3 regions of the Novosphingobium sp. BF6 genome follow, and region 3 is predicted to be linked to each of the others. Evidence: riboswitches for the same ligand, from Rfam matches in the RefSeq annotation. Region 3 holds a riboswitch; each other region holds the start of a gene.
What was found. A riboswitch is a leader RNA that binds a small molecule or an ion and turns the genes downstream of it on or off. The one in region 3 is predicted to bind cobalamin.
Positions count from the first base shown of each region.

Region 1: linked by a shared signal. The riboswitch ahead of AC4D6D_RS14810 (DUF1636 domain-containing protein) and the one ahead of AC4D6D_RS13535 (TonB-dependent receptor domain-containing protein) in region 3 are both predicted to bind cobalamin.
Region 2: linked by a shared signal. The riboswitch ahead of AC4D6D_RS17605 (ferredoxin-like domain-containing protein) and the one ahead of AC4D6D_RS13535 (TonB-dependent receptor domain-containing protein) in region 3 are both predicted to bind cobalamin.

Region 1 is NZ_CM177775.1:3,044,195-3,053,819, reverse strand. Features, by position in the region: gene paoA (aldehyde dehydrogenase iron-sulfur subunit PaoA) at 1-684, shown strand, start outside; gene AC4D6D_RS14825 (FAD binding domain-containing protein) at 681-1,631, shown strand; gene paoC (aldehyde oxidoreductase molybdenum-binding subunit PaoC) at 1,628-3,826, shown strand; gene AC4D6D_RS14815 (cobyrinic acid a,c-diamide synthase CobB) at 3,823-5,103, opposite strand; cobalamin riboswitch at 5,177-5,368, shown strand; gene AC4D6D_RS14810 (DUF1636 domain-containing protein) at 5,593-6,000, shown strand; gene cobT (nicotinate-nucleotide--dimethylbenzimidazole phosphoribosyltransferase) at 5,997-7,013, shown strand; gene AC4D6D_RS14800 (histidine phosphatase family protein) at 7,010-7,591, shown strand; gene cobS (adenosylcobinamide-GDP ribazoletransferase) at 7,588-8,301, shown strand; gene AC4D6D_RS14790 (threonine-phosphate decarboxylase) at 8,298-9,281, shown strand; gene cbiB (adenosylcobinamide-phosphate synthase CbiB) at 9,278-9,625, shown strand, end outside.
Region 2 is NZ_CM177776.1:488,274-497,898, forward strand. Features, by position in the region: gene cobF (precorrin-6A synthase (deacetylating)) at 21-776, opposite strand; gene cobM (precorrin-4 C(11)-methyltransferase) at 787-1,578, opposite strand; gene AC4D6D_RS17575 (cobalamin biosynthesis protein) at 1,575-1,958, opposite strand; gene cbiE (precorrin-6y C5,15-methyltransferase (decarboxylating) subunit CbiE) at 1,940-3,145, opposite strand; gene AC4D6D_RS17585 (cobalt-precorrin-6A reductase) at 3,144-3,893, shown strand; gene cobJ (precorrin-3B C(17)-methyltransferase) at 3,869-4,645, opposite strand; gene cobI (precorrin-2 C(20)-methyltransferase) at 4,642-5,379, opposite strand; gene AC4D6D_RS17600 (precorrin-8X methylmutase) at 5,376-6,005, opposite strand; gene AC4D6D_RS17605 (ferredoxin-like domain-containing protein) at 6,005-7,267, opposite strand; cobalamin riboswitch at 7,345-7,576, opposite strand; gene AC4D6D_RS17610 (MFS transporter) at 7,607-8,995, opposite strand; gene AC4D6D_RS17615 (pentapeptide repeat-containing protein) at 9,119-9,625, shown strand, end outside.
Region 3 is NZ_CM177775.1:2,755,055-2,764,679, reverse strand. Features, by position in the region: gene AC4D6D_RS13540 (cell wall hydrolase) at 68-1,195, opposite strand; cobalamin riboswitch at 1,407-1,594, shown strand; gene AC4D6D_RS13535 (TonB-dependent receptor domain-containing protein) at 1,697-3,529, shown strand; gene AC4D6D_RS13530 (ABC transporter substrate-binding protein) at 3,526-4,488, shown strand; gene AC4D6D_RS13525 (FecCD family ABC transporter permease) at 4,485-5,453, shown strand; gene AC4D6D_RS13520 (ABC transporter ATP-binding protein) at 5,450-6,229, shown strand; gene AC4D6D_RS13515 (M3 family metallopeptidase) at 6,501-8,663, opposite strand; gene AC4D6D_RS13510 (hypothetical protein) at 8,937-9,095, opposite strand; gene AC4D6D_RS13505 (Rrf2 family transcriptional regulator) at 9,350-9,625, opposite strand, start outside.

The sequences.
Region 1 (9,625 bases), 290 kb from region 3:
GAAACGTCGAGCGAGGCCTCGCTTGAGGCGGGGCTTTTCGAGGTATCCAGGCGTGCGGTTCTGGCGGGCGGCGTGGCCAGCGTCGGGATTTCCGCCATCCCGTCCGTCGCGGAAGGAGCGGCACCCATGGCACAGCAGCCCCCGACGATGGCGGTTACGTTCAAGGTCAACGGCAAGGCGCAGGCGCTCATGCTGGATACGCGCACGACGCTGCTCGATGCGCTGCGCGATCATATCGGCCTGATGGGCACCAAGAAGGGCTGCGACCACGGCCAGTGCGGGGCCTGCACGGTGCTGGTGAACGGCACGCGCATCAATTCCTGCCTCAGCCTTGCGGTGATGCATGAAGGCGATGCGGTGACGACGATCGAAGGCCTCGGCACGCCGGAAGAGCTGCACCCGATGCAGGCGGCTTTCGTCAAGCATGACGGCTTCCAGTGCGGCTATTGCACGCCGGGGCAGATCTGCTCGGCGGTGGCGGTGCTGGAAGAGATCAAGGCTGGTATTCCCAGCCATGTCCAGGGCGACGTCGGCGGCGCGCCCGAGATGACCGTGCTGGAAATGCGCGAGCGGATGAGCGGCAATCTCTGCCGCTGCGGCGCCTATTCGAACATCGCTGAGGCCATGGCGGAAGTCGCCGGTGTCCGCATCGCGGAAACCCATGATGCGGAGGTTCGGGCATGAAGTCCTTCACCTATGAGCGCGCGAAGACCCCTGCGGCCGCCGCTGCCGCTGTCGCCGCGAACAAGGGCGCCAAGTTCATCGCCGGGGGCACCAACCTGCTCGACCTGATGAAGCTGGAGATCGAGACGCCGACGCATCTGGTCGATGTGCAGGACCTCGGACTCGACCGGATCGAGGAGACGAAGCAAGGCGGCCTGCGCATCGGCACGCTCGTCAGCAATACCGCGCTGGCGGCGGACGCTCGGGTGCGCAAGGACTACGGCGTGCTTACCCGCGCCATCGTTGCGGGCGCCTCGGGGCAATTGCGCAACAAGGCGACGACCGGCGGCAATCTGCTTCAGCGCACCCGCTGCCCCTATTTCTACGATACCAACCAGGCCTGCAACAAGCGGAGGCCCGGCTCCGGCTGCGCGGCGATCGGCGGGTTCAGCCGTCCGCTCGGGGTAATCGGCACCAGCGATGCCTGCATCGCCACCCATCCCAGCGACATGGCGATCGCCCTGCGCGTGCTGGATGCGGCGGTCGAGACCGTCGATGCTTCGGGCAAGACCCGCAGCGTGCCGATCGGCGATTTCCACCGCCTGCCGGGGGATACCCCGCATCTGGAAAACGTGCTCCAGCCCGGCGAGCTGATTACCGCCGTGACTCTGCCCAAGCCATTGGGCGGGCGCCATTTCTACCACAAGGTTCGCGACCGCGCCTCCTATGCCTTCGCGCTCGTCTCGGTGGCGGCGGTTCTGAACGAGGATGGCAGCGGGAGGGTCGCTTTCGGCGGCGTCGCGCCGAAGCCTTGGCGAGTCGAGGCGGCGGATGCGCAGCTTCGAAACGGCGCCGGGGCAACTGCGAAGACGGCCTTTGCCGAAGCGCGGCCCACCCATGAAAACGCCTTCAAGGTCACGCTGGCCGAACGCACGCTGGCGGCGCTTATCGCGGAGAACCGGGCATGAAGTTCGACACGCCTGCGGGCACCAATCCCATCGACGCGATGAAGGTCATCGGCCAGGCCGTCGACCGCGTGGACGGCAAGCTCAAGACCACCGGACAGGCCCCCTACGCCTACGAGCATGGCGAGGTTCCGGCCAAGCCCGCCTACGGTTACGTGATCGGCGCCGGGATCGCCAAGGGGCGCATCGCCTCGTTCCATGCCGAGGAAGCGCGGCGGATGCCGGGGGTCCTGGCGATCGTCTCGGCCGAGAACGCGCAGCCGCTCGGCAAGGGCAACATGAACACCGCCAAGCTGCTCGGCGGGCCGAACGTCGATCACTATCACCAGGCGCTAGCCGTGGTGGTCGCGGAGAGCTTCGAACAGGCGCGCAGCGCCGCCAATGCGGTGCGGATCACATATGACCGCGGGCAGGGACGGTTCGACCTTGCCAAGGCGAAGCCGGGCGCGCAGCCGCTGACCGGCAATGACGCTGACACGCATACGGGCGATTTCGCAGGGGCCTTCGCCTCGGCTCCGGTGCAGTTGGACCAGACCTACACTACGCCCGACCAGAATCATGCGATGATGGAGCCTTTCGCCACGATCGCCTGGTGGGAGGGGGACGCGCTGTCGGTCTGGACCTCGAACCAGATGATCGCCTGGAACAAACGCGAACTGGCCACGACGCTCCAGATGCCGCCGGAGAAAGTTCACGTCCGCTCGCCGTTCATCGGCGGGGGATTCGGCGGCAAGCTGTTCCTGCGCGCCGACGCGGTGATGGCGGCGCTGGGGGCCAAGGCCTGCGGCAGGCCGGTCAAGATCGCGATGCCGCGCCCGCTCATGCTCAACAACGCGACGCACCGCCCGGCGACGATCCAGCGCATTCGTCTGGGCGCGACGAAGGACGGCAAGCTCACCGCGATCGGCCACGAAAGCTGGTCAGGCGACTTGCCCGGCGGCGGCCCGGAATCGGCGACGCAGCAGACGAAGTTGCTTTATGCGGGAGCCAATCGCCTGACCGCCCTGCGGCTGGCCGAACTCGACCTGCCCGAAGCCAATGCCATGCGTGCTCCGGGTGAGGCGCCGGGGCTGATGGCGCTGGAGATCGCCATCGACGAGATGGCCGAGAAGCTGGCGATGGACCCGGTGAAGTTCCGCGTCCTGAACGATACGCAGGTCGATCCCGAGAACCCCAAGCGCCCGTTCTCGCAGCGGAACTTCGTGCGCTGTCTCGAAGACGGGGCCGCGCGGTTCGGCTGGAACCGGCGCAGTGCAAAGCCAGCACAAGTCCGCGAGGGGCGCTGGCTGATCGGCATGGGCGTAGCGGCGGCGTTCCGCAACAACATCAACATGACTTCGGCGGCGCGGGTGCGGCTGGCGGGCGACGGCATGGTCACCGTCGAGACCGACATGACCGATATCGGCACCGGCTCCTACACGATCATCGCCCAGACGGCGGCGGAAATGATGGGCCTGCCGGTCGAGAAAGTGCGCGTGAAGCTGGGCGATTCGTCGTTCCCGGCCTCGGCGGGTTCGGGCGGCCAGTGGGGCGCCAACAGCGCGACCTCCGGCGTCTACGCGGCTTGTGCGAAGCTGCGCGACATGGCGGCGCAGCGGCTCGGCATGGATCCGGCCGCTGCGCAGTTCGTCGATGGCGAGGTCCGCGCGGGCAACCGTTCGGTGGCGCTGGCCGAAGCGGCGAAGTCCGGCGAACTCGTCGCCGAAGAGACGATGCAGTGGGGCGATCTCGGCAAGACGTTCCAGCAATCGACGTTCGGCGCCCATTTCGTCGAGGTGGCGGTCGATTCCTATACCGGCGAGACGCGGGTGCGGCGCATGCTGGCGGTCTGCGCTGCCGGGCGCATCCTCAATCCCAAGACCGCGCGCAGCCAGGTGATCGGGGCGATGACCATGGGCGTCGGCGGCGCGCTGATGGAGGAACTGGCGGTTGACAAGCGCTTCGGCTTCTTCGTCAACCACGACCTCGCCGGGTACGAAGTGCCGGTCCATGCCGATATTCCGCATCAGGAGGTGGTGTTCCTCGACGAGGCGGACGACAAGGTCTCGCCGATGAAGGCCAAGGGCGTGGGCGAACTCGGCCTCTGCGGGGTCGGCGCGGCGGTGGCCAATGCGGTCTACAATGCCACCGGCGTGCGCGTGCGCGACTATCCGATCACGCTCGACAAGTACCTCACGAAGCTGCCTGCGATCGCTTAGCCCAGCAAGTTCGCAATCAGCTCCGGCGCGGATGGGAAGTAGAAGTGCATGTAGCTCGCGGTGAGCGAGCCTTGCCGGAATATCCGCTCGCCCTTGCGCCCATCCGGCGTCCGGGCGAGCGCGATGGGTTCGAGGGCTGTCTCCAGCCGCGAATAGTGGAAGGTGTGGCCGCGCACGGCATGGCCCGCCAGTTCCGCTTCCTGCATGCCGAGCGCGACCAGCCGTTTCTGCATGGTTGCGCTCGCGGGGAGCAGGCCCAGCATCGGCGCGCCGAGACCTGCCGCGTCCGCAAGCGTTTCGCAGGCGTAAAGCATGCCGCCGCACTCGGCGAGGATCGGTTTTCCGGCTCGGAAGTGCTCCCGGATCGCCTCGATCATCGCCCGATTGGCGGAAAGCGCGGCGAGATGAAGCTCGGGGTAGCCGCCCGGCAGCCACAGCGCATCGCAGTCCGGCAAGGCCTCATCGCGCAGGGGCGAGAAGAACGAGAGCCGCGCGCCCGCCCGTTCGAGAAAGTCGAGGTTTGCCCGGTAGATGAAGCCGAAAGCCTCGTCGCGGGCGATGGCGATGCGCCTGCCCGACAGCGCAGCGGGGATCGGCGCGGCGGCGCGGGGGGCCGGGAAGGACACCGGCTCGGGCAGCCAGAGCGCGCTTTCGGGGAGCAGGTCGGCGGCGCGGTCGATACGGGCTTCGATATCCGCGACTTCGCCCGCCTGCACGAGGCCGAGATGGCGTTCGGGCAGGGCCATGTCCTCGTCGCGCCGCATCGCGCCGAGCCATTGCACGCTGTCCGGCATACCTCGTTCCAGCAGTTCGGCATGGCGCTCGCTGCCGACTCGATTGGCGAGCACGGCGGCCAAGGTCACGCCGTCCCGATAGGTAGCGAGGCCGTGGACGAGCGCGCCGAAGGTCTGGGCCATCGAGGACCCATCCATCACCGCCATGACCGGCAGGCCGAAGTGCCGGGCGAGGTCGGCGGAGGAGGGGGTGCCGTCGAACAGGCCCATGACCCCTTCGATCAGGATCAGGTCCGCCTCCCGTGCCGCCTCGTGCAGCAGGGCGCGGCACTGGTCCTCGCCGCACATGAACAGGTCGAGCTGGTGGACCGGCGCGCCGCTGGCCACTTCGTGGACCATCGGGTCGAGGAAATCCGGCCCGCACTTGAACACCCGCACCCGGCGTCCGGCGCGGACATGGCGGCGGGCGAGGGCGGCGGTGACGAGGGTCTTGCCCTGTCCCGAAGACGGCGCAGTGACGAGCAGGGCGGGACAGGCGGTCATCGGCGCCGGGACCTATGGCACTTCGCGGGGGCGCGCAAGCGGCGCGCTCTTGCACGCCGGGCCGCCACCCGATAGGGCCACGCCTGCGACAGGTTCCCCGCAAGGGGATCAAAAGGGAACGCGGGTTCAAGGCCCCGGCTGCCCCTGCAACTGTAAGCGGCGAGCCGTGCGGCCATTTCGCCATTGGGGGCGTAAGCTCCTGAGAAGGCGGCCGAACCGGCACCGACCCGTGAGCCAGGAGACCTGCCTGCCGCAGTCGTTCTTCGACCGGACAGGGTGAGCCGGACGAACGGGGTCATGCCTCGCAGAGCGACAGCCACTGCCGTGCCGTCTTGCGGCGCGAGAGGGCCTGTCGTCGCCTGCCGCGATCGCATGTCCTTCGCCTGCACGTCGGCCCGGCCGGGTTCGATGCTCGCTTGAAGGACATGCCGTGAACTGCCGAATTTCCATTGCCGGAACTCCCTGCCTCGGGCTGAGGAGCGGCTGCTGATGCTGCATCCCGTCGAACCCGGCCCTTCCGTGGTGGTGTGCAATACCTGCCGTCACTCCGCCGAAACGCGCGAGGACGCAAACGGGCAGCGCGGCGGCGCGGTGCTGGCCGAGGCCATGCGCGCGGTGCAGGCTGCCGAGCCGGACCTTCAGGGCGTGGCGGTTCAGGAAATGCCCTGCCTCTTCGCCTGCCAGCGCCACTGCACCGTGGCGATCCGCGCACCGGGCAAGCTCGGCTATGTGCTCGGCGACTTCACGCCGGACGCGGACGCGGCCCGCGCTATTCTCGAATATGCTTCGCGCCATGCCGCCAGCGAGCACGGGCAGGTGCCTTACCGCGAATGGCCGCAGGGCGTGAAGGGCCACTTCATCACCCGCACCCCGCCCGAAGGGTACATCGGCACATGATCCGGTTCGAGAACCGCGCCGCCTTCGCCGCCGCGCTCGCCGACCTGCCCGAGCCCGACCTCGCCGCGCTGGAAGCCGCGCGCGCGCGTCAGGCGGTGCTCACAAAGCCGCTCGGCTCGCTCGGGCGGCTGGAGGAGATCGCGGTGTTCATGGCGGGCTGGCAGGGCCGCGCGCGTCCCCGCGCCGACCGCATCCGCGCGGTGATCTTCGCAGGCAACCATGGCGTCGCCGCGCGCGGGGTCAGTGCCTATCCGCCGGAAGTCACCGTGCAGATGGTCACCAATTTCAAGGCGGGCGGCGCGGCGATCAATGCGCTGACGGCGGCCTGCGGTGCGCAGCTGGCGGTCGTCCCGCTCGATCTCGCGTGCCCGACCGGGGACATCACCCGCGAACCGGCGATGAGCGAGGCGGAGTGTCTGGCGGCCCTCAATGCCGGGGCGGCTGCGGTCATGGCGGATAGCGACCTGTTCTTCGTGGGCGAGATGGGCATTGGCAATACGACGCCCGCCGCCGCGCTGGCCGCGCAAGTCTTCGGCGGCGAGGCAGCGGAATGGATCGGGCGCGGCACCGGCCTCGACGATGCGGGCCTCGCGCGGAAGGCCGAGGCGGTCGCGGCGGCCCTTGCGCTGCACGGGGCCGATTGCACCGACGCTTTCGAGACTTTGCGCCGGCTCGGCGGGCGGGAGATCGCGGCCATGGCGGGGGCGGTGCTGGCGGCGCGGCATTTGCGGGTGCCGGTCCTGCTCGACGGGTTCATCGCCTGCGCGGCCCTTGCGCCGCTGCTGGCGGACAATGCCGCTTTTCTCGGCCACTGCCTTGCCGCGCATTGCTCGGCCGAGGCGGGACACGTGCGTCTGCTCGAACGCTTTGGGCTGGACCCGTTGCTGCACCTCGGCATGAGGCTGGGCGAAGGTTCGGGCGCGGCGGTGGCGGCGCAGATCGTGCGCTCGGCGCTGGCCGCGCATGACGGCATGGCGACTTTTGCCGAGGCGGCGGTCGCAGGGGCTGCATGAACGGCGTGCTCGTCCACCTCATGCGCCACGGCGCGCCGGTAAAACCGGGGCTGCTGCTCGGCCACCGCGACGATCCGTCGACGCCTGCCGGGGTAGCACACTGCGTGACGCGGGCGGCGGGCCTGACGTTCGAGCGGGTGGTTTCGTCCGACCTGCAAAGGTCGAGCATTCCCGCCGCGCAGATCGCGGCCCTGCGTCGGCGGCGGCATGACCTCGACCTGCGCTGGCGTGAAATCGACTTCGGCGACTGGGACGGTCTTGCCCCGCAGCAACTCGATCCGGCCGTGCAGGCCCGGTTCTGGGACGATCCCGAGACCCATGCCCCGCCCGGCGGCGAGCGCTGGTCGCAGCTTTGCACCCGCATCGGCGAGGCGCTCACTGAGATCGACCGCGCCAGCCTGATCCTCACCCATGGCGGCGCCATGCGCGCGGCGCTTTCGGTGCTGTTCGGCTTCGATCACCGGCAGGTCTGGGCCTTCGAACTGCCTTACGGCGCGCTGGTCAGCCTGCGCCTCTGGCCGGGCGAGGGCCTGCCCGCCGCGCAGATCCTCACGCTGGATAGCGGGAAGACGGCATGAGGCGGCTCGTCCTCGCGCTCCAGTTCCTGACGCGCCTGCCGCTTCCGCCAGTGCGGGCCGATGCCGAGGACTTCGCGAAATCGATGCGCTGGTTTCCGCTGGCGGGACTGGCCGTGGGCGGCCCCGTGGCGGGAGCCTGGTGGCTGGGAAGCCGTCTGGGCGATTCGTGGCTTGCAGCCCTGTTGGGACTGGCGGCCTGGATCGGCATTACCGGCGCGCTGCACCTCGACGGGCTGGGCGACGTGGCGGACGGCGCGGGTGCGGCGCACAAGGACCGCGCGCGGCTGTCGGCGGTCATGGCCGATCCGCATGTCGGAAGCTTTGCGGTCGTGGCGATCGTCCTGCAACTGCTCGCGAAGCTGGTGCTGCTTCATGCCCTCGCGCCGGGAGCGGTCTGGGCCTTGCTGCTCGTCGCCCCGCTCGCGCGGATCGCGCCGCTCGTCTGGGCGCTGGCGCTGCCGCCGCTGCACGAAGGGCTGGGTAGCCGGTTCCGCAGCGCGGTGACGTGGTGGCACGTCGGTTTCTGGGGCCTGATTGCGGCGATCCTCATTCTGCTCGTCGCACCGCCCTTGCTGGCGTTGTTCCTTGCCGTTCCGCTCTGGGGCTACTGGCTAAAACGCCGGATCGGCGGCATTTCCGGCGACGGCCATGGCGCCGGGATCGAGGTGGTCGAGACCCTGCTGCTGCTTGCGCTGGTGGCGATCCGGTGAGCGGGGCCTTCGTCTTCCACGGCGGCCGCGTGAGCGAGGCGGCGCGGGCCTATGGCGGCGCGCCGGAGGACTGGCTGGATCTTTCGACCGGCCTCAACCCCCGGCCATGGCCGGTGACGCAGATCACCGACTGGACCGCCTTGCCCGATCCCGACGCGCTCGCCCGCCTCGAAGCCGAGGCTGCGCGCCATTTCGGTGTAGCGCCGGGTCTGTGCTGCGCAGTGCCGGGCAGCGAGACCGCGCTGCGCCTGCTCGCCAAGGCGCTCGACCTGCCGGGGCGCGCGTTGGTCCCCGCCTATCGCACCCACCGCGAGGCGTTCTTCCCCTCCCGCCCGGCGCAGTTCGGCGAGCAACCGAAGGCGAAGGAAGTCTTCGTCCTCGCCAATCCCAACAACCCCGACGGGGTGCTGCGCGCGCCCGAGGCGGTGATCGAATGGGCCGAGCGGATCGACGAAAGCGGCGGCTTCCTGATCGTCGACGAGGCCTTCGCCGACTGCCACCCCGAAGCCAGCGTCGCCCGTGCCGTCGCGCCGGGGTTCCGGATGATCGTCCTGCGCTCGTTCGGGAAATTCTTCGGCCTTGCGGGGCTGCGGCTGGGCTTCGTGCTGGGGCCGCCCGCGCTCATGATGCTGCTGCGGCAGATGCTGGGCAGCTGGCCGGTCCACGCGGCGGCGCTCTCGCTGGGGACGGCGGCCTATGCCGACCATGCATGGATCGCCCGGACGCGCGAGGAACTCCCCGCTCGTGCGGATGCGCTCGATGCCGTACTGCGCCGTCACGGGCTTGAGCCGGAGGGCGAATGCCCGCTGTTCCGGCTTGTCACCGGCTGCGAGGGACAGGCGCTGTTTGCGCGATTGGCATCCGCGCGCATCCTCGTGCGGCCCTTCGCCGAACATCCGGGCTGGGTGCGCTTCGGCGTCCCCGCCGATACCGAGGCGCTTGCCCGTCTCGACGAGGCCCTTTCCGGGATCGCGCGATGATCGAGCCGGTCGCCTTTGCCGCCATGGCGCTGGAAGGCGCGCTCGGTTGGCCGGGGCGGCTCTATGGCCTGATCGGTCATCCGGTCGGGCTGTTTGCGAAAGTCATTTCCGGCTCGGAGCGCAGGCTCAACCGCGCGGACTGGTCCGACATGGCGCGGCGGCTCGCCGGTCTTGGCGCGATGCTGGGGCTGATCGCGGCAGTGCTGCTCGGCATGGGGCTGGTGGTCTGGTTGGTGCGCGGCTGGGCCGGAGAATGGGCATGGCTGCCGCTCGCGCTGCTCGCATGGCCTGCGCTTGCGGCGCGTAGTCTCGACGATCATGTCCGCCCGGTGCTTGCCGCGCTG
Region 2 (9,625 bases), on a different replicon from region 3:
AACCATAGTTGCGTTTCACCTCACTTCGCTGTCCGTCTGAGCAGATAGACATCCATGATCCAGCCGTTTTCGGCGCGAAGCTCGGCCCGCCGCCGCACGATCTCGCCTGCTACCTCATCCAGCGCTCCAGCGATGAGACACTCCTGCACCATGCCGAGATAGGCCCCCCACCAGATATGGATGTCCTGGGCGGGCAGTGTCTCGAAAGCGCAGGCGGCATCGAGCATGACGACCAGCGTGTCGCTGCCCTCGGGCCACCCTTCCCGGCGCAGCCTGCGGCCGGTCGTGATAGTGACGGGCGCGGCCAGTGTGTTGAGGGTGATGCCATGCGCCGCGGTCAGCGCCTGGATGCTGGTGATCCCCGGCACGACCCGCACGTGCAGTGCAACACCCGCCGCCAGCAACCGCTCGGCAATGCGCAGGGAACTGTCGTAGAGCGAGGGATCGCCCCAGACGAGCAGCGCCAGCCTGCCGCCCTGCGGAAGATGCGTCTCGATCTCCCTAGCCCAGACCCCGGCAATCGCCTGGTGCCAGTCGTCCACGGCCTCCAGATAGGCCGCGTCGGCATCGCGCTCGGGCAAATCGAATTCGACAATCCGCGTCGCGCCCGTCAGCACCGCGTCGCAGATCGTCCGCCGCAGGTCGAGCAGGTCGGACTTGGCATCGCCCTTGCGGGGCAAGAGGATCAGGTCGGCTTCGTTCATCGCCCGGATTGCGGCGAGCGTCAGGTGCTCCGGATTGCCGGTGCCGATACCGATCAGGTCGAGATCGATCATGCCCCGTTCCTCAACCCGGCTCTCCGGCAAAGCGCGATTCCGCCGATTGCGGCCTGAAGCGGCGGTCGTAGTCCTGCGAATAGAGACTGCTCCGCACCTCCGCGCCCGCATCGGTCGCCAATCCCGGCCCGACCAGGATCAGCGCGGTGCGCTCCATGCTGCCGTCCACCGCCTGCTCGACCGTGGCGAGTGTCGCGCGGACGACCCGCTCGTCCGGCCAGCTCGCCCGCCAGATCACCGCGACCGGGCAATCCGGTCCATATTCGGGCGAGAGGTCCTCGACGACTTTCGCAAGGTTATGAATCGAGAGATGGATCGCCAGCGTGCTGCCGGTCGCGGCGAAGCGGGTCAGGCTCTCGCTTTCGGGCATGGCGCTGGCCCGGCCGGAAGTGCGGGTGAGCACCAGCGACTGGGCGATCGTCGGCACGGTCAGTTCGGCCTCCAGCGCGGCGGCGGCGGCGGCGAAGGCGGGAACCCCCGGCGTGACGGTGAAGGGAATGCCCAGCGCGCGCAGACGGCGGACCTGCTCGCCCATGGCCGACCAGATCGAGAGGTCGCCCGAATGGAGGCGGGCAATGTCATGGCCCTCGCCGTGGGCCTCGACGATAGCGGCAATGATCGCGTCGAGGTCCATCGGCGCGGTGTTGAGGATGCGCGCACCCGGCGGGCAATGGTCGAGCACGGCGGCAGGCACCAGCGATCCGGCATAGAGGCAGACCGGGCTGGCGGCGATCAGGTCTCGCCCGCGCAGGGTCAGGAGATCGGGCGCGCCGGGACCGGCGCCGATGAAGTGAACGGTCATGGCGAAATTCCCTGGGCGATGGCGCAAGTCGCCACGCGATCGGACGAAACGTGGCGGGTCGTAAGCAAGCGGGCGCCGGGAACTGCCGCCGCCAGAGCGGCAGCCTCGGCCACGCTTCCAGTGCGGCGGGCGGCGAGGCTGGCGGGCGAAACGGTGGTGGTAGGCGCCTGTTCAAGTGCCTCGGGCAGTATGGCGACGACCGGGACACCCAGTTCCGCGGCAAGCGGAGCAAGCGGATGCACTTTGTCGGCCGGAGCGGCCAAAGCCGTGATTGCAAGGCCGCAATCGGCACAAGCCAACTCGAAAGCATCGCGCAGCGAGGACGGCGCCGCGCCCGTCCGAAAACCAAAGCCCGCCACGATCACAGCGTGACGCTCCACTGCACCACCGGATAATGCGCCTTCCAGCCGCGCCTGCTGCCAAGCGGCGCCGATTGCGCCAGTTCGATGCGCAGCAGGCTGCCGCCCATTTCGGACTGGCACTGCGCCAGCAGCGCCTCCGATTCCAGCGTGACGGCATGGGCAACCAGCCGGGTCCCCGACCGCAATCGTCGTAGCCGCTCGACCAGCGGCAGCGAAAGGCCGCCGCCGATGAACACCGCATCGGGCTGCGGCTGTCCGTCAAGAACGTCGGGCGCCGGTCCCTCGACGACCTCCAGATGGGCCATACCGAGCGCCTCGGCATTGGCGCGCGCGCGCAAGGCGCGTTGCGGGTCGCGTTCGAAGGCCAGAGCCTTCAGGTCCCGCCCCGACAGCAGCCATTCGATCGCTATCGAACCCGATCCCGCGCCGATATCCCACAAGGTCTCGCCAGGCCGGGGCGCGAGGGCGGAGAGCGCCAGCGCGCGCACCGGGCGCTTGGTAATCTGGCCGTCATGGGCGAACCAGTCGTCGTCGATCCCCGAAGCGCACGGCATCACACGGCCCGCTCCGACGCAAGCCAGCGCCACCGCCACGGGGTGAGCGATATCGGCAAGATCGAACCCCGCCGCCGTGGCCTGCCGCACCCGTTCACGCGGGCCGCCCAGCGCTTCCAGCACGACGAGCGCGGATTCCCCGAAGCCCTGCTCGCACAGATAGTCCGCCAGCGCGCGAACCGCCGCGCCGTCCCGCAGCAGCACCAGCGCCCGCAGGCCCGGCGCCAGATGGGGCCGCAGCCGCGCGAGCGGTGCGGCATGGAGGCCCATGCAGAGCGTCCCCTCCAGCGCCCAGCCTAGCCGCGCAGCGGCGAGCGCGAAAGTCGAAGGCCCCGGATGCGCCTTCCATTCGCCGGGGGCGAGTTCGCGCGTCACCACCGTTCCCGCACCGAACAAGAAGGGATCGCCCGAAGCCAGCAGCACCACCCGCCGCCCCCGCAAGGCCAGCAGCGGCGCCACCCCCTCGGCAAAGGGCACTGGCCATGGTCGGCATTCCGCACTAAGTCCCGAAAGCAGGCCGAGATGCCGCACGGCCCCGGTCACGATTTCGGCCTCTGCAAGAGCGGTGCGGGCAGCCTCGGACAGGCCGGAAATCCCGTCCTCACCCAGCCCGACGATCGTGAGCCACGGCTTCTGGAGAAGGTCAGACATGGAGCATATCCTGATCCTTGGCGGCACCGGCGAAGCCAGCGCGCTGGCCGCCGCCGTGGCGGAACGCGGCCTCAACGCCACGCTGAGCTATGCGGGACGGACGGCAAACCCGCGCGCCCAGCCGGTCCCGATCCGCATCGGCGGGTTCGGCGGGGTGAGCGGCCTCGAACGCCATATCCGCGAGGAGGGCGTCACCCGCCTGATCGACGCGACCCATCCTTTCGCCGCGACGATGAGCGCCCATGCGGTGGCCGCCGCCGAAGCGACCGGGGTGCCGCTCCTCGCCCTGACGCGCCCGGCGTGGCAGCCCGTTCCCGGCGACCGCTGGCACACTGTGCCGGACATCGCCGCCGCCGTGGCCGTCCTCTCCGGCCCGGCGCGCCGCGTGATGCTCGCGCTCGGGCGGATGCATGTCGAGGCCTTCGCCGCCCAGCCCCAGCACCGCTATTTGCTGCGCTTCGTGGACAGGCCGGAGGTGGCGCCCGCACTGCCGGACCACCGGCTCGTCGTCGATCGTGGGCCGTTCACGGTGGAGGGCGACACACACCTTCTGCAGGAGCACGGCATCGACCTTATCGTCTGCAAGAACGCGGGCGGCACGGGTGCCGAGGCCAAGATCGTCGCGGCGCGGCGGCTGAGCCTGCCGGTGCTGATGATCGACCGCCCCTTCATACCCGCCCGCGCCACGGTCCATGAGGTCGGCGACGTGATGGACTGGCTCGCTCATCCCGCCCATCTCGGCGTGTAGAGCACCGGAGGTCGCGCGCTGCCGAACCCGCGCTCGACCAGCCGCGTGGTGCTGGAGCCGACGATCACCATCGTCCGCATATCGGCCATTTCGGGACGGGCTTCGGCCAGGGTAACGACGTCCAGGCGCTCTTCCGCCGTGCAGACGGCACGGGCGAAGAGGATCAGCCGCTCCGGCCCGCAGGCCTCGCGCAGGATGTCGAGAACCCGCGCGAAACCGTCCGGGCGCGCTTTCGAGCGCGGGTTGTAGAAGGCCATCGCGAAATCCGCCTCCGCCGCCAGCCGCAGCCGCCGCTCGATCAACGCCCAGGGCTTCAGGTTGTCCGAGAGGTTGATGGCGCAGAAGTCGTGCCCGAGCGGCGCCCCCGCCCGCGCACTGGCGGCCAGCATCGCGGTGATGCCGGGCAGCACGCGGATATCGAGGTCCCGCCACGCGGGCGGCCCCTGCTCCCAGGCCTCGAACAGCGCGGAGGCCATCGCGAAGACGCCGGGATCGCCCGAGGACACGACGACCGCCCGCCGCCCCGCCGCCGCGAGCGACAACGCATGGGCGGCACGCTCCAGTTCGACGCGGTTGTCGCTGGCGTGGCGCACCAGTCCCTCGCGCGCGGCCACGCGGGCGACATAGGGCGCGTAGCCGATCACATCGGTCGCCTCGGCCAGCAGGGCGGTGACTTCGGGCGTGACTTGCGCTTCGCCTCCCGGCCCGAGACCGACCACGGCCACCCAGCCGCCGTTCGCCGCCGCACTCATGGCCGCCGCCCCTGGCCGTGGATCAGCAGGATCGAGAAATAGGGCGTCACCTCGCTCGCTTCGGCAAGCGGCGTGACCCGCTGCTCGGCCATCGCCGCATGTTCGACCAGCCAGGCCTCACCCTCGCGCCCGGCCAGCGCCACCGCGCGGCGCAGCTTGGCGAGGTTGCGGCCGATCTTCATCACCACCAGCGCATCGGTATCGCGGATGCGGCGCGCGAGGTCTTCCTCCGGCAACGTCGCGGTAAGCACAGTGAGCACGTCGTCGCCCCAGGTCATCGGCGTGCCGCAGGCGGTCCAGGCGCCCGACATGCCGGTGATCCCCGGCACGACGCCGACCGGCACCGATCCGGCCAGACGACTGTAGAGGTGCATGAACGAACCGTAGAAGAACGGATCGCCCTCGCAGAGCACCACCACGTCCTCGCCCGCGCGGGCCAGCGCATCGAGATGGGCGGTACAGCGCGCGTAGAATTCGGCCAGACAGTCGTTGTAGCGCGGATCGGAAAGGGGAATTTCCGTCGTCACCGGATATTCCATCGCGAATTCGACCACGTCCTCGCGCAGCATCCCCTCGACGATCCGGCGCGCCTGCCCCGGCCTTCCCGCCTTGCGAAAATAGGCGACGTGGCGGGCGCCGCGTACCAGCCGGTCCGCCCTCACGCTGAGCAGGTCCTGCGCGCCCGGCCCCAGCCCGACGCCGTGAACGGTGCCGTGAGCGGTGCCTACGCTCATTCCGCGCCGCTCCCGATCGCATTGACCGCCGCCACGGTGATCGCGCTGCCGCCGAGGCGGCCCTCGACCACGCAGCACGGCACCGGCTGCACTTCCCACAGGGCTGCCTTGGACTCGGCGGCGCCGACGAAGCCGACCGGGCAGCCGATGATCGCCGCCGGACGCGGACAGGCCGGGTCTTCCAGCATGTTCAGCAAGTGGAACAGCGCGGTCGGGGCATTGCCGATCGCCACCAGCGCGCCCTCCAGATGCGGCCGCCAGAGTTCCAGCGCGGCAGCGGAGCGGGTATTGCCCATGTCCCGCGCCAGATCCGGCACTTGTGGGTCGTTCAGCGTGCAGATCACCGCGTTTCCGGCAGGCATGCGGGCGCGGGTAACCCCCTCGCTGACCATGCGCGCGTCGCAGAGGATCGGCGCGCCGCGCTCCAGCGCCGCGACCGCCGCTTCGGCAAAGGTCGGCGAGAAACGGATATGGGCGGCGAGTTCGACCAGCCCCGCCGCATGGATCATGCGCACGGCGATGCGCTCCTCCACCGGCGCGAAGCGCGCGAGATCGGCTTCGGCCCGGATCGTCCTGAAGGACTCCCGGTAGATCGCCGCGCCGTCTTTTTCGTAGAGATAGGCCATCAGTAAGCTCCGAAATGGGCGAGCAGGCGCTCCGGGGTCAGGCCGGACAAGACCGGCGGGTCCCCGACCCGCGCCTGGAATGCAAGGTCGAAGGCGCCGTCGCGCCCGGTGATCGCGACATCGGCGACGCCCGCCCGCGCGCAGCCCTTGGCGCAGCCCGAGACGTGAAGACGGCCGGAAGCATGCGGCGCCAGACGTTCGGCCAACGCGCGGGTCTCGACGGTGGATTGCGGGCAAGCGGGAGCGCCGGGACAGGCATCGGCAGCGAGGCGGGGGTCGGCAGGATCGGTGAGGAAGCCTTCGACGTCTTCCGCCTTGCCCCCCTCGGTCACGAGGGCGCGCCACGGCGTCACGCGGAGAGCCTCCGCGCCGGTCTTCGCCATCAGCCGGGACAGGGCCACCGCATCGGTCCGCCCGAACGGCAGGCCCCAGACCCGTCCTCCGGTTGCGCCGGAGAGACAGGTTCCAGGCAAGAGCGGTACACGCGAAGCGGCGGGACGCAAAGTACCGTCCGCCCAGTCCGGCAGCGGCCCTTCATAGCGCCGGGCACGACCGGCGGCGATGGCACCGCTTTCGGCAAACCAGCGCGCCAGTTCCAGAATGCGATCAACGGCTTCGTCCGCGCAGACGGGCACGCCTGCCGCCCGACCGTCGAGACGCAGCAGCAATGCCGCATCCGCCGCCCGCTCCAGCCGGAAATCGGCGGAAACCTCGGTCAGGACCGGTGCCGCGCCGAGGTCTATCGCAAAACCGATCTTGCCCGGCAGCTCCGGCAGTTCGTGCAGCCGCGCCATGAGTTCGTCGGCCAGCCGCCATGCCGTGCCTCCCTCGGCCCAGTCCGGCGCGACCAGCACGTTGCGGCGCCTTTCGCTATCGGGGGTGGCATCGACCAGACCCCGCTCCACCAGCAGCGCCAGCGCCTCGGCCATATCCGCCTCGCGAAGGCCCCGGATCTGGAGATTGGCGCGGTTGGTGAGATCGATCGCGCCATTGCCGAAGCGGTTCGCGAGGTCGCACAGCAGCGCCACTTCGCCGCGCATGAGCCGCGCGTGGCGCGGCTTCACGCGCAGGATCAGCCCGTCGCCCGCCATCATCGGACGCCAGGCATCGGGGCACCAGCCGCGCACGGCGAAAGGGGCAGGCTTCTGGAAAGCGGGCACCACGGCATCCTGCCACGCAACGGCGACGAAGACCGGGGCTTGCCGGCCAAGGGCCGGTCCGCGCGCAGCGACGGGCCAGCGCGGCAAGCGCCCGTTCTGCACGCCGGTGCAGCCCCAGCCGCACGGCTTCGTCGCTCACGCGGAGTACCGAGCCTTGGCCTATCCCTGGACCAGGGCAAGAGCGACCGATACGCCGGCAGGTCTCCTGGCTCACGGGTCAAAGCGCGATGCGCAACCTTCCCGGCTTTCGCGCAAGCTTCGCGCGGGGGCCAGTGGTCGGCCTGCCGAAGCAGGCCATGGCATCTTGCTCGCCGCTGACAGTTGCAGGGACAGCCCCGGATTCGGGAGAAACCTCCCTCACCGCGTTCCCTATTAAGCCTCGCTCGAGGCACCGGCGCGATCTTCCCGCAGGCCGCCGATAGAAGCGGCCGCAGGAACGGCTCAGCTAGCCGCTGGCGCGCCCCTCCGCAAGAGGGATCGGGCCGGGGAGAATCGAGCACCGCCCAGGAGGACCAGTCCGCCCAGCCCCGCCGCAACCGAAGGCAGCACGAAGGCCAGCCTTACGGCCAGACCGGCCGCCGCATCGGGCGCCCCCCCGACCTGAAAGCCCGCCGCACCGATCAGCCAGAGACCCAGCCCTCCGCCCAGTCCGAGCGCGAGCTTGAGCGTCACGCTGCTCAGCGCATAATAGCTGGCGGAAGACCTTGGTCCCTGGCTTGCCCCCAATTTGGCCCCCAATTCGGCTCTTCGTGCGCCCCCGCGTTCGGCGACATCCGCCACCATGGCGCGCAGCAGCATGTAGTCGACGCCGCAAGTCAGGCCACGCAAGGCCAGAAACAGGCCGAACAGCACGGCACTGCCCGAAGGGACCGTCAAGGCGAGCGGCATGACCAGCGCCTGCCAGCCGAAGCCCAGGCCCAGAACCCGGCGCCGCCCGATCCGATCCGCTACTTTCGCCCAGATCGGCAGCATGAACAGGGTCATCACCGGCTGGATCAGCATGAACAGCGCTGCCTGACCTGTCAGCCCGAGAACCGGTCCAACCAGAAACAGGAAAGTGCCCGCCGTCGCTGCATCGGCCGTGCCGCACAGCAGATAGAGAAGCAGGATCCGCCGCAAGTCCGGATCGCGCATCATATCCCGCGCCAGGGCGATGGGAGAGCCGCGCGGCCGCGCCGTCCCGACCGGGCCCGGTTCTCGAAACATCGCCACCACGGCGAGCACCGTCACCGGCGCCGCTGCGGCAATGACGGTGCCCAGCACCATCGCCAATGCGCGAATGTCGAATCCGAACCGCCCCTCCAGCAGTCCGATCAGCGCGAGCATGCCGATGGCACCGATCACGCCGAACCAGACCTTGGCACCCATGATCCGGGTACGCTCGCCCTTGTCGTTGGAGAGTTCGAGACCCCAGCCGCCGTGCGGGGTGACGATGAAGGAATAGCCCATGTGCAGCAGCAGACTGGCGCCGATCACCCGCCCCAGTCCCGCTCCCGGCGGCGACAGAAACAGCAGCAGCGCGCCCAGGGGAACGAGCACGGCACCCATGACCATCCACGGCGCGCGGCGACCGAAACGGGTAGGGACCATGTCGCTGACCCAGCCGAGCACGACATCCGCCAGGGCATCGAGCACCCGTACACCCAGCATGAGCGCCCCCACCAGCGCCAGCGTCATGCCGACGGTCTGGGTCAGGAAAGCCGGCAGGTAGGACCGCCATGCCAGTTCGACGGCCTGGAACAGCAGGACCGGGAGCGAGAACACGGCCACCCCGGTCAGGCCGATGCTGCCGGACTTGCGCTGCGCGCGCGGAGAATCGCCGAGGGTCACGCAGGGGCGCCTAGAGCGCCGCGATGACATTCGCGTGACTGTCGCGGCTTGTCAGGCGGCATCAAATGACCCGAAACGCAGACCCGCCCTTGCGGCATCGCCTCCTTGCGGCATAAGGCGCGCATGATCGCAGCCACCGTCACCCGCGAAACCCTGCTGGAACCCGCCGCCGACGGTCCCCGCACCCTGACCGACTGCACGCTCGACGAAGGCGATTTTTCCGGCCTCGATCTGGGCGACACGACATTCGAGCGCTGTTCGCTGCGCCGCGCCCGGTTCGACGGCGCCAATCTCACCGGCGCCCGCTTCCGCCGCTGCCGGGGGCCGGAAGCGAGCTTCGTCCAGACCGACCTCAGCGATGCGGTCATGACCGGATGCGATTTCAGCAACGGGTTGCTGCGCCGGGCCCGGCTGACTTCCGCGCGGATCGAGGGAACCAAGCTGACCGGCGCGGACCTGACCGACGCCGGGGTGCTCGGCGCCACGTTCGCCGAAGTCCTGTTCGCCTTCGCCCGCCTGCCCGGCCTGTCGCTGCGCAAGGCGAAGCTGGTGCGGATCGACTTCTCCGATGCGGATCTCAGGAAATCCGACTTTCGCGGTGCCCTGTTCGAGGATTGCTCGCTGCGGAAC
Region 3 (9,625 bases):
CTTGGTGAGAGCCTATGGTTGCTGAAACCTTGCCGCCGGTCCTTGGAGTATCCTTAAACCCCGCTTTTCAATGGGTGGGCTGGGCGATCCATTTGCCGGAATTGGCATATTCCGGGCGAACGGTCGCTTCCGGCAGGTTGCGGGCGCGGTAGAGGTCCTCGCCCCCGCGTTCGCGCACGTCGCTGGAATAGAGTGGCGCGGGAGGCTGGCTGGCCGTTACGGGCGCCGCCGCCGTCTCAAGCCGCGCAGGTGCGGAGGCCTCGAAGGCGCGCTGCACCGCCAGCGGGTCGAGCGCGGCATTGGCAAGGGCGCTGGCGGCGGATTCGTCGCGGCGATGCGGGGCGGCGAGCGGTTCGCCGCCGAGATAGGCGAAGCGGAACGAGGCCGGGTTCCCCGCCGCGCCGTTGAAGGCATAGAAGCGATGCGCGCCGATCGTCGTCAGGTAGTGGAGGCTCGGCGCCCAGTAGGGATTGACCTGGATCGTGTGGTAATGCGTCGCCAGCCCGATGGGCGCGTAGACGTAACCCGAGAGCGCGGCGCGGGCGACATCCTCGGCCCGTTGCCAGAAATAGCGCTGCGGCGCGCGGGCGAGCGAGCCGTCGCAGGTAAAGGAGAACTGGCAGCCGGTCGGGCGCTCCGATCCCTGGTAGACGACGCCGCAGACGGTCTTGGGATAGGCCGGATGGGCGACGCGGTTGAGCACGACTTGCGCCACCGCGCGCTGGCCGCCGTCGGGTTCGCTGGCGGCTTCGTAATAGATCGCGGCGGTCAGGCACTGGAGCGCGCGGCTGCGGTCGACGCCGGAGTTGTCGATCCGGAAGGCGCGGGCGACGGGGCCGCTCACCGGGTCTTCGGCGTCCGAATGGATGCCTTCGCCGATCTTCAGCACCGGCTGTTCGGCTTCGAGATAGTAATAGGCCGAGCCGGGGAAGCTGGCGCCCGCCTGCTCGAAGGGCATCGGCAGGACCGGCGGCTGCGCGGTTTCGGCCCCTGTCACGGTGAAGCCGTCCCATCCGGTCAGCGGCGGCGAGGCGAAGGCGGGCAGGGCCACGGCCACGAGCGCCGCCGCGCCGAGCGTCCAGCGGCGCCGTCGACGCAGGAGCCGCCGCCGTCCGCCGCGCACGAAGTTCCCCTGGAAATCGAGCGGGCGCGGCTCCCAGGTTTCGGGGCAGGAGGGAAGGGCGGCAGCGGTCAATCCGGGTCCTCTCGGCGCAACTTCAACGAGGCGCACTCCCGCGCCTACCCTGCTTCGGCGCGCATGGCATCTGCCGAGATGGGCGCGTCCCGAAGCGGCACAGGCGGGAGGGATAGACTGAATCGCTTAAGACTTTCTTGGGGATTTGCCCCGGCGATGCCCGAGCGCCGCGCTTTGCGCACCGCTTGCCAATCCGCGCGACGCCCGGTAATCCGCGCGATACGTCATGGGTGGCCCGCAACCGGGCCTCAAAAGGGAATTCGGCGCGAGTCCGAAGCTGCCCCCGCAACTGTGACCGGGGAGCGCCCCTTCCAAGCGATGCCACTGGGTCACACCGGGAAGGCGGGAGCGGCGCGACGATCCGGGAGCCAGGAGACCTGCCTTTGACGGTCGTTCCGCAGCCGGGCGGGGTGTCCCGGCATGCAGCGAGCCCATGCGCAGAGGAAAACGCGCGGGGCTCCGCCATGGACGGCAAAAGTCGTTCAGGTTGGAGGAATACCCGTGAAGTACCTATTTCTGCTGGGGACCGCCCTTGCGGTCTCTACCCCCGCACTCGCGGACGAGGCGGCCCTTGAGAATATCGGCGACAATATCGTCGTCACCGCCACCCGCACTGAAACGCCGGTGAGCGAGATCGGCCAGTCCGTCTCGGTCGTCACCCGCGCGGATATCGAGCGCACCCAGGCGGTTACCGCCACCGATATCCTGGCGCGCCTGCCGGGCGTGACCTTCACCCAGTCGGGCGGCTTCGGCCAGCCCGCCAGCGTCTTTATCCGCGGCGCCGAGAACGCCCAGAGCCTCGTGCTGATCGACGGCGTGCGGATCAACGATCCGGGCGATGTCGGCGGCGGCTTCGACTTCGGCAGCCTGACCGTGGGCCAGTTCGACCGCATCGAAGTGGTGCGCGGATCGTCCGGCGTGCTCTGGGGCAGCCGCGCCATCGGCGGCGTCGTCAATCTCATCACCGCGCGCCCGACCGACGAGTGGACCGCGCGCGGGCAGGCCGAGTACGGCTGGCGCGACCAGAAGCAGCTCGGCGCCTCGGCGGCGGGCAAGGTGGGGCCGGTCGGCCTGACGCTGGGCGGCAACTGGCTCAAGGGTGACGGCTATTCCGCCTTCAACGAGCGCCGCGGCGGACAGGAAAAGGACGGCTTCGAGAGCAAGAGCGCCAATGCCCGCGCCGAAGTGCAGATCGTCGATGGCCTCTCCGCCGATGCCGGGACGTACTGGACCAAGGCCAACTACGATTACGACAATACCGGCGCCGATGCCCTGAACGTGGGCATGAAGCGCGACACGGTGGGCTATGCGAACTTGCGCTACAGGGGCCTCGACGGCCGCCTTACCGCCCGCGTGGGCTATGGCCTGACCGACACGCGCCGCATTTCCGACGACGCGGTCTTCGGTCCCTACACGACCAATGGCCGCGCCGACCGCTTCGAGGGGCAGGTTTCCTACACGCCGGTCGAGATGGCAAGCATTCTCGTCGGCGCCGAGACCGAGAAGCAGAAGTTCTCGGACAATTACGGTTCGAAGGACTCGACCTCGATCGACAGCTACTTCGGCATGCTCACCCTGCGTCCGGTCACCGGCCTGACCCTGAACGGCGGGCTGCGCTACGACGACAACTCGGACTTCGGCCATAAGACGACCTTCTCGGCCAACGGCGCCTGGGTGATCGGCGGCAGCGAGAGCGCGCCGATCCTGCGCGCCAGCTATGGCGAGGGCTTCAAGGCGCCTTCGCTCTACCAGCTCTATACCAATGCCGGTTTCCGTGCGCTCGATCCCGAGACCTCGAAGTCGTGGGACGTGGGCGTCGAGCAGCCCTTCGCGGAAGGGCACGGTACGTTCTCGGTCACCTATTTCGACCGCAAGACGAAGAACCTGATCGACTACGATCTGGCCGCGTGGAACTATTACAATGTCGGCCGCGCCCGCGCCAAGGGCGTGGAACTGGGCATGCAGGTGAGCGACTGGCAAGGCTTCGACATGAGCCTTTCCGCCACCTATCTCGACGCCACCAACGAGGACACCGGCGCCCGGCTCGCCCGCCGTCCCAAGACCAACCTCTATGCCAGCCTCGACAAGCACTGGTCGCAGGGTTTCCGCCTCGGTGCGGACCTGCGCGTGGGCGGGGGACGCTATGACGACGTGGCGAACACCTATTATCTCGGCGGCAATGTCGTGGTCGGCCTGCGCGCGGCCTACGACGTGACGCAGAACATCCAGGTCTACGGCCGGGTCGAGAACCTGTTCGACGAGCACTACGAAGTGGTGCGGACTTACGGCACGCCGGGCCGCGCGGCTTACGCCGGGGTGCGGGTGAAGATGTGATCCTGCCGCTTCCCCTGACGGTAACCGGGCGGGGGAAGCGCAAGGCCTTCCCGGTCGCGGCGGCGCTGGTTCTGGCCGGTGCCGCCGCGACGCTGGCGGGCTGTGGCGGCGGCGCCAGCGAGGCCGCTGCCGTGACGCGGGGCGCCGCGCAGCCCACCATCGTCTCGCTCAATCCCTGTACCGACGCGATCCTCGCCGAAGTGACCGGGCCGGGGCAGTTGCTGGCGATTTCCAGCTACAGCCAGGATCCGGAAAGCAGCTCGATGCCGATGGCCGAGGCGCGGCGTTACCGCGCGATCGCGGGCACGGTGGAGGAAGTGGCGACGATCGGCCCGAAAGTGGTCGTCGCCAGCGCCTTCCTCGATCCGGCGAGCGAGGGGGCATTCCGGCGGCTGGGCTATCGTCTGGTGAAGATGCCGATCGCTACGGACATCGCCTCCGCCCGCGAGCAGGTGCGCGAACTGGCACGGCTGGCGGGGCATCCCGAGCGCGGCGAGCGGCTGGTGGCGCGCATCGATGCCGCCCTGCGCCGGAGCGCGCCGCCTCCCGGTTCTCGTCAAGTTCCTGCACTCATGTGGGAATCCGGTGGACTGGTGGCCGGGGACCGGACCCTGATCGTTGACATGATGCACCGCACCGGCTTTACGAATATTGCCGGCGCGCGAGGCCTTTCCCAGGCCGATTTCCTACCCCTGGAGCACGTGCTGGCGGACCCGCCGCGCGTGGTCTTTGCGGTAGGCGACCCGCTCGCCGAGGAGGACCGAATGCTGCATCACCCGGCGCTTTCCGCGCTGACCAGTACCCGGCGTTTCATGCTGAGCCGCTCCATCCTCTGGTGCGGCGGGCCTACGATCCCGCATGCGCTGGACGAACTGGCGGCGGCACGGCGGGCGCTGGAGACGGCGCAGCCCTTTACCGATAGGCCAATCCTTCAAAGGACCGTTTCTCTCTCGCCATGAACTTGCGTTTCGTCCTGCTACTGGCTCTCGCGCTCCTTGTCGCGGTGCCTTTGTCGCTGCTGGCGGGCCGCGTGTGGATCAACCCCTTTTCCCCCGAACTGCAGAACGCCTCGGTGATCCTGGTGCAATTGCGCCTGCCGCGCGCAGTGTTGGCGCTGGTGCTCGGCGCGGGTCTCGGCGCGGCGGGCGCGGCGATGCAGGGGTACTTGCGCAATCCGCTGGCCGACCCCGGCCTCTTCGGCATCGCGCCGGGCGCGGCGCTGGGCGCGGTGCTGAGCTTCTGGACCGGCTATGCCTCGGCGCCGTGGATGCTGCCGCTCTTCGCGCTGATCGGCGCGGGCGGAGCGATGACCTTGCTGGCGCTGATCGCCGGGCGCGGCGGCGGCGTGGCGCTGTTCACGCTGGCCGGGCTGATGGTCTCCAGCCTTGCTGGGGCGTTGATGAGCCTCGCCATCAGCCTCACGCCTTCGCCCTTCGCCATGAGTGAGATCGTCACCTGGATGATGGGCTCGTTGGCGGACCGTTCCTGGCGCGAGGTCTGGATCGCGACGCCGCTGACCGTGACCGGCCTCGGCGTGCTGTTCTACGCCGGGAGGGACCTCGACGCGATGACCCTTGGCGAGATGGCCGCCCGCTCGCTGGGCGTGGAGCCGCTGCGGCTTCAGGCGCTGATGATCCTCGGTGTCGGCCTGATCGTCGGTTCGGGCGTGGCGGTGGCGGGGATCATCGGCTTCGTCGGCCTGATGGTGCCGCACCTCGTGCGCCCGATGACCGACCGCAAGCCGTCCTCGCTGCTGGTGCCTTCCGCCGTGGCAGGGGCGCTGCTGCTGCTTTTCGCCGATTGTCTCTGCCGCATTCTCCCGCTTTCGGGCGGGGAACTGCGCCTCGGCATCGCCCTCAGCCTCCTCGGCGCGCCGTTCTTCCTGCGGCTGCTGCTGAGGATGCGGCGGGGGATGGTGGCATGAGCTTCGGTGCCGACAACGTGACGGTCGCGGGCCGCCTCGACGGCGTTTCGCTCAATTGCCGCCGGGGCATGATCACCGCGATCTGCGGCCCCAACGGGGCGGGCAAGTCGACGCTGCTTTCGGTCATCGCCGGGCTGGTGAGGCCAGATTCCGGGCATGCGGTGATGGGCGGACGGCCGCTCACGGCCGTCTCGCTCGCCCAGCGGGCGCAGTGGATCGGCTACCTGCCGCAGACGCCGGAAGTGGCCTGGGACGTCTCGGTGGAAGTGCTGATCTCGCTTGGCCGCCTGCCCTGGCGCGGCGCTCCCGCCACCGAAACGCAGGCGGCGATCGAGGACGCCATCGCCGCGATGGACCTGCAGGACCTCCGCCATCGTCCGGTCTCGACCCTCTCCGGCGGCGAACGCGCCCGCGCACTGATGGCCCGCGTGCTGGCGACCCAGCCCGGCTGGCTGCTCGCGGACGAACCGTTCGCCAGCCTCGACCTCGCCCACGGGCTGGCGCTGATGCAGCGCCTGCGCCAGCAGGCACGGGCGGGGAAGGGCGTCGTCCTCGTCCTCCACGACCTGGCGACGGCGATGAACCACGCCGATCAGGTGCTGGTGCTGGCCAAGGGCCGGGTAGAGGCGGAAGGTCCGCCCGAAATGGCCCTCTCGCGCGAGGTCGTCAGCCGCGTGTGGAACTGCCCGGCCCACTGGCTCGGCGACCCCGGCGAACGCGCCCTCTCGATCGGCGCCCCGGCCCCGCTGGCAGTGGATTTCCGGCAGCAGTTCTAGAGGCTGGGGGAAACTGTGAAGCTCACGAGAACCGGATAGGCCGACCATTGCGCTCGCTCCTGTTCGTCGTCCCTGCGAAGGCGGGGACCCCACTTCTTCATTGCGGGGCGGGAGGCGGCAAAGGAAGCGGGCCCCCCGCCTGCGCGGGGGCGACGAGGTTTGTGCGGTGGGACCGCTTCGCTCGTATTGCGGGACCTTCTTTTCATCTCGTCCGAAAACAAAAAACGCCGCCCTGTTTCCAGAGCGGCGTCTTGCAAGGTTAACCCCGTTCTTACTGACCCTTCGGCGCCAGACCGCGCGCTTCCAGCATCGGTTCGACCTCAGGGTCGTGCCCGGTGAAGTCGCGGTAGAGTTCCGCGAAGTCCTTCGTATGGCCCTGGCCGAGGAACGACTTGCGGATGTGGTCGCCGTTGGCGCGGGTCATGCCGCCGTGCTTGACCACCCAGTCCCAGCCGTCGTGCGCCAGCATCTCGGTCCAGATGTACGAGTAGTAGCCCGCCGCATAGCCGTTGTCCCAGATATGGCGGAAGTACGGGGTCTTGTAGCGCGGCGGGATCAGGTCGGTGTTGAGACCCGTCGCGGCGAGCGCCTTGGCTTCGAAGGCCATCGGCGGCTGCGCGGCTTCTTCCGGCGAGAGCTGGTGCCACTGGATGTCGAGCATCGCCGCCGACAGCGTTTCGCCCAGGCCCAGGCCCTGGTTGAAGGTCTTCGCAGCCTCGATCTTGGCGATCAGCTCCGCCGGGATCGTCGCGCCGGTCTGGTAGTGCTTGGCGTAGTGGTTCAGCACGGCCGGGATCGTCGCGAAGTTCTCGTTGAACTGGCTGGGGAACTCCACGAAGTCGCGCGCGGTGTTGGTGCCCGAGAGCGAGGGGTACTTCTGGCTGGCGAAGAAGCCGTGCAGCGCGTGGCCGAATTCGTGGAACATGGTCTCCACGTTGTCGAAGCTGACCAGCGCGGGCTGGCCCTCGGCGGGGGCCGGGATGTTCAGCGTATTGCTGACGACCGGCTTCTCACCGAGCAGGTAGGATTGCTCGACGAAGTTGTTCATCCAGGCGCCGCCGCGCTTGTTGGAGCGGGCGAAGGGGTCGTAGTAGAAGATCGCCAGCGACGTGCCGTCGGCGTCGAAGACTTCGTAGGCGCGCATGGTCGGGTGATAGACCGGCAGGTCGGTGCGACGCTTGAAGGTCAGGCCGTAGGTCTGGTTGGCGGCATAGAACACACCGTCTTCCAGCGTGCGCCAGACTTCGAAGTAGGGCTTGATCTGGTTTTCATCGAGGTCGTACTTCGCCTTGCGGACCTTCTCGGCGTAGTAGGACCAGTCCCACGGTTCCAGCTTGATATTCTGACCGTCGGCTTTTGCGGCGGTTTCGAGCAGGGCGGCCTCGCGGTCCTGCGTGGCACGCAGGGCGGGGACGAAGCCTTTCATGAACTCCATCGCCTGTGCGGGCGTCTTCACCATGCGGTCGTACATCTGGTACGTCGCGAAGTCGGGCGCGCCAAGCAGCTTCGCCTTCTTCGCGCGCAAGCTGGCGATCTGGGTGACCATCGCCGTGGTGTCGTATTCGTCGCCGCCCGAGGTGCGGTTCACGCTGGCATCCCACAGGATCTTGCGGCTGGCACGGTTGTTGAGGCTGGTGAGCGCGGCCTGCTGGGTGGTGTTGTCCAGCGCCAGCATGAACTTGCCCGCATGGCCCTTGTCGGCGGCGAGCTTGGCGGCGGCGGCGATCTCGGCCTGCGAGAGGCCGTCGAGCTGCGCGGCGGTGTCGAACAGCGGCGCCTTGGCAGCGGTGGCCGTGGTCAGCTTCTGCGCGAAGGCGGTTTCGAGCTTGGCGATTTCGAGGTTCATCGCCTTCAGCTCGACTTTCTGCTCGGCCGAGAGCAGGGCGCCGCGATGGACGAACTTGTCATAGGTCGTCGCCAGCAGCATGGCGTCCTCGCCGGTCAGGGCCTTGCCCTGGGCACTGTCATGGACGGCCTTCACACGGGCGAAGAGCGCATCCTCGAGGTAGATGTCGTCGTTGAGCGCGGAAATCTGCGGGCTGACGGCGGTGTCGATGGCGTCGAGTGCATCGCTGGTATTGGCCGAGGTGAGCTGGCTGAACACGTTGTAGGCGCGGTCATAGAGCGTGCCTGCGCGTTCCAGCGCGACGATCGTGTTCTCGAACGTCGGGGCCGAGCGGACGAGCGTGATGGCGCGGATCTCGCGGCGCTTGGCGTCGATGCCGGCCTCGATCGCGGGCTGCCAGTCGGCGTCCTTGTACTGGGTGAAGTCCGGGGCATGGAACGGCAGCGTGCTGGGCTTGGCGAAGGGGCCGGTGTACGTCGCAGCAGCAGCCTTTTCAGCGGTCTTCGCAAATGCCGTCACGGAAAATCCTCCAAGCAGGACGGCACCGAGCACGAGGGGAGCGGCGGCGGCCATGAGCCGGGTCTTCATCGTTGTTTTCTCCTGGCTTCGGCAACCCGAAAGACTATCCGCTGCGCCTCCCTGTGGGGGTGCGGATGGGTGCCGAGGTAATCGAGGAGCGGGGTTGAAGCGCAGAAAACCGGGGCTTGCAAGCACAGGTCAGGCCTGCGGAAGCACCTTGCGCAAATGACGTATGCGACGTTTGTGCGCGCATACGAATACGCGCCGGAGCGCAATCAAGTTACGCTCCGGCGCGCCGTCCGGTCGGTCCAACAGGGGAATCGGCCGACAGGGGATGGGGGATCAGCTCGTGCGGAAGCGACCGTTGGTCCATACGCGCATGGGGTCGGTGCCGTCCTCATGGTCGCGGCGATTTTCCTCGCGCTTGCGGTCCAGGATCAGCGATCCCGTTTTCCGCGCGAAACGGCTGCGGCGAAACGGAATTTCGGCTCCGATGTTCATTTCAGGCTCTCCTCTTTCGAGGAGAAACGCGCAGGTGAGGGGAAAGTTCCCGGAGGAACAGAGATATCCTCAAGGGCGAAGGGGCATCATCGATGAGTGAAGGCGGCGCATGGAGAAGCGTCATCCTGAACTTGTTTAGCTTCGCTGGCCTTTGGCTCAGGATTCATTTCGCCGATCAGACCAGTAGCCTGCGTGGAAAGATGGATACTGAAACAAGTTCAGGATGACGATAGGGGCAAGGCGGGTGTTGTGGCCTAACCCATCTGGCTCTTTACGGGCAGGCCGAGCGGGAAGGGCAATCGGGTCCCCATCGCCGCATCGGCCAAAGTATGCACATCGAGTTCCGCCAGAAAGGCGCCCATCGCCTTGCGGAGCAGGGCCGTCAGCCCGCAGGCGCCCTGAAGCAGGCAGTTGCCGCAATCGGCGGGGCTCATGTTCGGTTCGGTCAGTCGCACGACTTCGCCCAGCGTGATCTCGCTCGCCGGGCGGCCGAGGCGAAAGCCGCCGTTTCGCCCGCGCACCGTCTCCAG